DNA from 2 places in the Paenibacillus agaridevorans genome. Region 1 is predicted to be linked to the other one. Evidence: predicted binding sites of a transcription regulator. Region 1 holds the regulator's gene; the other holds the start of a gene.
What was found. Region 1 encodes LexA, which represses DNA repair genes until DNA is damaged. Its sites were predicted from a motif close to CGAACATATGTTCG; they were not measured.
Positions count from the first base shown of each region.

Region 1 (3,131 bases):
TAAGCCAGTAGCCGCCGCGCCTGCTTCGCAGGTAGCACGGAAAGCCTCTCTGACGCTGCGGTCATCCCACAATAATGTATCGTCCAGGTCAAATAATACCGCTTGCTTTGCTGCCATGTCCTGTATCTCTCCCCTGTGTTATTTCTCCTCGAATGTAATGCCGTGTACTTGAGCAAACGACTTCATTTTGTCGGTCATCGCCGCCGTATTGAATCGATTAAGAAGACGCGAGAACGTCCAGCCGCCGCCCTTTTTAGGCACAATCGTCACATAACCGTCTTGTACGCGAATGGAACCGATATCCGCCGCATTAAGCCGCTTGTCGCCTGTCATCCGGCGAGACTGCACATAATCCTTGCCGATCTTAAGATAGGGCTTGCGGAAAAAAAAGAGGGCAGCGAGCAAAAAATACATACCGATCGTTACCCAGCTCATCGTCGTCATAACGAATTTGGGATCTGCCGACATAATCGCGATGTACGCGCCGATAAACAAAATCAATAAAATCGGCAGCAAAAAATTGCGGCCGGTAAATCGATCCGCCTTCTCTGCATTCATCACTAACTGGCCTTCACCGTGCTTCTTGCGTTGCTTATTAATAGTAGACATGTTTTTGCGCACCTTGCGCTCCCAGGACCGTGACAGATGGATTCCTCCTTCATATAATAGCAAGCTCCCGAAAGGAGCTCTTAATGTTTGACGCCGCCGTTGCCTTCGTTCTCTTCATCCTCGACAAACTTGATTGTATCAAGCTGTTGCTTGAAGTTAGCTTTGAAGTTGTTCAGATATTTCTGGCGAAGCACATCACGTTCCTTCAGCTCTTCATCCGTTAAGCCGACGGTTTTGTTTTTGCGGGAAAGCTCGTTGATTCTGGCAATCAGACTATCAAAATCCAATTTCATTACCCCTCTCTCATGTTGCGAACACATTACTCCTACTTTGACATTTTCAATAAGGCATTGTCAAGGCGAAGCCCCCAAACGCAATTAGTTTCTATAATACACAAAAAGAGATCTCCCTAAAGAATGGGAAATCTCTAAGCACACATTATTAAATATATCGCTATTACAACTCCATCAAATATCAGGAATAATTAACTTCTGACCTGGATGTATCGTCACGTTGTCCAAATTATTGCGATTCTTGATCGAGAAAACAAGATAACCTATATCACTGCCGTTCTTAAACGAACTGGCAATGGACCATAACGTGTCACCGCTGCCTACCGTCACGACTTGCTCCGATTCGCCTGGCCCCTCAACGACCGTGCTGGAAGCATTTGTACCGATTATAAGAAAGCTGCTGAAAACAAGCGTAAACACGATCAAACTAATCATCAGCTTTGCCATATGCCTGACCAGCCAATGAGGCTGAGCAAGCTCCTTGGTTTCGCGGATATTATCATGGTATATGGAACGGTATGAGCTTGTACTTGGATTCATTATCATCATTGTCAGCACCCCAAACGTTTGTTCTGTTTTTAATTTAACACGAACAAACGTTTCCGTCAACGAAAAAATGCGAACGTCTGAGCTTAAGAACTTATGTTTGTACGAACGGCAGTTCTATGCTATAATTTGACACAATAAGATGAATGGAGTTGATGAACGTGTCGAAGATTTCCAAACGGCAAAATTCGATCCTTGACTTTATAAAGCAAGAAGTTAAAGAAAAAGGGTATCCCCCTTCCGTACGAGAAATCGCAGAGGCGGTCGGCCTGCTGTCCAGCTCGACGGTACATGGACATCTGGACCGGTTGGAGAAAAAGGGATTTATCAGACGCGACCCTACGAAACCTCGGGCGATCGAGATTTTGAGCCAGGACGATAATGACAACGTCATCCAGATGCCTGTCACACAAGTTCCTATCGTAGGTAAGGTTACTGCCGGCGTACCGATCACTGCTACGGAGAACATAGAAGACTACTTCCCTCTTCCTGCCCACTATGTTGGCGACAATAACAATGTGTTCATTCTTAACGTTATTGGCGAGAGTATGATCGAAGCCGGCATACATAATGGCGACTACGTCATCGTACGCCAACAGCAGACGGCCAATAACGGAGAGATCGTCGTCGCCATGACAGAAGACGACGAAGCGACCGTCAAAACGTTCTACAAAGAGAAGAATCATATCCGTCTCCAGCCGGAAAACGAGACGATGGAACCGATTCTTTTGCAGAACGTCACTATTCTCGGCAAGGTCATCGGACTATTCAGAGATATCCATTAAGCAGCAAACGCGGCAACGCCGGTATGGACAATTCCATATCGGCTTTTTTATTGTATTGGAAATGACGCAACTCCGAGACTTGTGAACAAAAGGTTTCAATAATGGTCAAAAACAAACCCGCTAACCATAACGGTCAGCGGGTTTCCTTGTCTTAGTACAACGTCAGATATTGATCGCGTTCCCATTGATGCACTTGGGTCCGGTACATATCCCATTCGATTTCCTTTAACTCGTAGAAATGAGCGAGAGCGTGATCGCCGAGCGCTTCGGTGATGACGCCGCTTCTAAGCATCTCTTCGAGCGCTTCCTTAAGATTCGATGGAAGGCTTGGAATTCCGGAATCAATGCGCTCTTCTTCTGTCATGATATAGATATTGCGGTCCGTCGGAGCCGGCAACGGCAATTGGTTTTGAATACCGTCGAGACCTGCCTTAAGCATAACGGCAAGTGCCAAATACGGGTTAGCGGCAGGATCCGGATTACGAACCTCTACGCGAGTAGACAGTCCGCGGGAAGCCGGGATTCGGATCATCGGCGAGCGGTTGCTGGCCGACCACGCAACGTAGCAAGGAGCTTCATAACCAGGCACCAGACGTTTGTAAGAGTTGACCGTCGGATTCGTGATGGCAGCCATCGCGCGAGCGTGCTTGAGTATTCCCGCCATGTAATAACGTGCCGTGTCGCTGAGACCAAGTTTGTCCTTCTCATTATAGAACATGTTCGTATTGCCTTGGAACAGGGACATGTGGCAGTGCATGCCGGATCCGTTAACGCCGAACAATGGCTTCGGCATGAAGGATGCATGCAAACCATGTACTCGCGCAATTGTCTTAACGACAAGCTTGAACGTCTGGATCTGGTCCGCTGCCTTAATGGCGTCTGCATATTTGAAGTCAAT
Region 1 is NZ_CP075889.1:2,587,270-2,590,400, forward strand. It holds gene KJW29_RS10700 (HAD family hydrolase) at 1-117, opposite strand, end outside; gene KJW29_RS10705 (hypothetical protein) at 139-609, opposite strand; gene KJW29_RS10710 (DUF896 domain-containing protein) at 690-896, opposite strand; gene KJW29_RS10715 (LysM peptidoglycan-binding domain-containing protein) at 1,077-1,451, opposite strand; gene lexA (transcriptional repressor LexA) at 1,610-2,233, shown strand; gene glnA (type I glutamate--ammonia ligase) at 2,385-3,131, opposite strand, start outside.

Region 2 (3,131 bases), 1.7 Mb from region 1:
TGCGATCGTATCCAGCCCGACCGGTCTTCCCGAGAACGTCGTCATCATAGCATGCAGCATCTTGTGGTCGATATGATCGAGTCCCATGGGATCCACCTGCAGCAGCTCCAGTGCGGATCTCGCGATTTCATGGGTAATGACGCCGTCGCCCCGCACCTGTGCAAAGTCGCGAACGCGCTTGAGCAGCCTGTTCGCGATACGCGGCGTTCCGCGCGAACGCATCGCGATCTCGGTCGCGGACTCCCCGACAATCGATACGTTTAAAATTTCCGACGCGCGCGAAACGATAAAGGCGAGCTCGTCTACCGTGTAGAACTCCAAACGGCTCACGACGCCGAACCGGTCACGCAACGGGGCGGACAGCAGCCCGGCACGCGTCGTGGCGCCAATCAGCGTAAACGGCGGCAGATCCAGCCTGACCGAGCGGGCGCTTGGGCCTTTGCCGATCATAATATCCAGAGCGAAGTCCTCCATCGCGGGATAGAGCACTTCCTCCACCGTCCGATGCAGCCGGTGTATCTCGTCGATAAACAAGACATCGCCTTCCTGCAGATTCGTAAGCAGCGCCGCCAGATCGCCAGGCCGTTCGATCGCCGGACCTGACGTCGTACGCAAGTTGACGCCCAGTTCGTTAGCAATAATATTGGACAATGTCGTTTTGCCCAGTCCAGGCGGACCATAGAGAAGCACATGATCCAGCGCTTCCTTGCGCATCTTGGCCGCTTCGATATAGATTTTGAGATTTTCTTTTGCCTGATTCTGTCCGATGTATTCGGCCAAATAACGGGGTCTGAGACTCAGCTCGACCGCCTGGTCTTCCATCATAAGGTTCGCGGAGATAATTCTATCGTCCATGTCCGGCTTCGCTCCTTTCCGTTACCCCTTGAACAGTTGCTGCAGCGCCCGCTTCATTAGCGAGTCGACCGTTTCCTCCGGCGTCACGCTGCTCTGCAAACCATTCCAGGCGCGGTCCAGCTCGGCAGACGTATAACCAAGCGCTGCCAGCGCGTCGCGCGCCTCTTCCCATGCCGTTCCGGCTCCTTGCCCATTACCCGTACCGGCCAAGCCTGGCTCTGCGCCGAAGCCCGCTGCGCTAAGCAGACCTTCGTCGCCGTAACCCGTCAGCTTGTCCTTCAGATCCAGCACCATGCGCTGAGCCGTCTTTTTTCCGATGCCAGGGAGTTTCGTCAGGAAAGACAAATTTTCTTGTTGAATCGCGCCCGCGATCGCTTCCGGCCGGCCGGCCGATAAAATGCCAAGCGCTACTCGCGGGCCGATGCCGGATACATCAAGCAGCTTGCGGAACATCGTCTGCTGCTCTCTCGACTCGAAACCGAACAGATGGATCGCATCCTCCCGGACATGATGGTGGATATAGACGACTACCGGCTCATTCTTGCCTGCGAACGCATACGGATTCGGCATAAACACGCGATATCCCGTATCTCTGACGTCCATAACGATGTACTCCGTTTCTATATGTACGACCGGACCTCTCAAATAATCGATCATGAACGATTCACCTCGTTGATTTTGTTCGTCAGTACGGCCGAATGGGCATGGCAGATCGCTATGGCAAGCGCGTCCGCTACGTCGTCCGGCTTGGGAACCGCAGACAGCTTAAGGAACATCTTAACCATCTCCTGCACCTGCCTCTTCTCCGCCTTGCCATAGCCGACGACAGCCTGCTTCACTTGCAGCGGCGTATATTCCGCAACGGGAAGTCCCCGCTGGGCCGCCGCCAGAATAATAACGCCGCGAGCCTGTCCAACGGCGAATGCCGTCGTCACGTTGCGGTTGAAGAACAGTTTCTCCACCGCGACGGAATCGGGCTTGTACCGATCCATCAGGGCGCCTGCCGATTCATAAATCTGCACAAGCCTGGTCTCCTGAGGCGTATGAGCCTCCGTTGTAATTGCGCCATATTGCACGGGCGTCAGCTTATGCCCGTTCTTGTCCACGAATCCGAATCCCGCAATGGCTATGCCGGGGTCAATGCCTAATACGCGCAAGCCGCCAACCCCTAACTTATGTAATAACGAAAATATGAGTGCTACGGTTGCAAGCTGCCCTCGCAGCCTTCCCATGTTGCCCGCCCTTCATTATAACAAAAGATACCCGAAATGAGAACGAACGTTTGTTCATTCGCGCTCAAGTGTTTCCCGATTGAGCGGGGGGAGGGCATTGTCGTATATTTCACCGCTGCCTTGGTAGAACTGCGGCAGCAAGTCTTGTCGGTTAGTCCGGTGCTCTTGCTGAAGCAAGCACAAAAAACACTCATCGGTTCAATATCGATGAGTGTTGTTTTGCCGTTCCATTGTGGCAGCGGCCAATAACATATCTGTATAAAACTCGAGCGTTTAATAACCTTGCTTCGCTTCGCCTGTTTCCATCGCATAATCGCTGTAGGTCGACAATACGCTGTTATATTCGTCGATGTCGCTAACCCGAATGCCATCCGATAGCTGATCCAGTTGGTCCTTCGGCAAGCTGCTCTCCATAAACCGGACATCAAGCTGGAAAAATGTCCGCATCACTTTTTCGTTGCTGGGCTCTCCGTCAAACAACGAGAAATTCCCATTGCGGTCCACGCCGAAGTAAGCATTGGACTTGCATTCGGCCGACAAATCGTCTATCTGCTGCATCACGCGGAGCGTCTGCCCATCCTCATCGAGACTGGTACGCCATTCCGGATGCTGGCTAAGCAGCTTGATAATCGTCTCGGGTTTCATCAACCCGAGCGGCTCTGTCTCCTCGCCGCAAACGTACAAACGATGCAGCATAACTTGAACCGGAGCATTTCTGTCTTGCAGCATGCGGCTGACGGAAGGTTCGTCGAGGGTTGCTTCGCTCGCGAAACTCGCCGATGCATGCTGCGGCATGACTGCCAGCGAGACGAACAAGACTAGTCCGCCTAACTTCCAGATCGGACGGCGATTTCTTCGTATACGCTTTTTGACTTGCTTCCACAGGCTGAACGTCATCATGAGGAAGCCCCCTTTGGCTGGTGATGATATTTGCCCATAGTGTGCGCCAGAAATGGTTAATTATTCAGACTCCGGAAATACATGAACAACAAAACAAGCCCCTTATCGGAGCTTGCCTGCGTTCAGCATTATGAGGGAACTGCA
Region 2 is NZ_CP075889.1:921,229-924,359, reverse strand. It holds gene ruvB (Holliday junction branch migration DNA helicase RuvB) at 1-855, opposite strand, end outside; gene ruvA (Holliday junction branch migration protein RuvA) at 877-1,512, opposite strand; gene ruvC (crossover junction endodeoxyribonuclease RuvC) at 1,509-2,012, opposite strand; gene KJW29_RS03680 (BofC C-terminal domain-containing protein) at 2,361-2,987, opposite strand.
Region 2: the regulator LexA is predicted to act here: its motif matches at 2,131-2,144, upstream of ruvC (crossover junction endodeoxyribonuclease RuvC).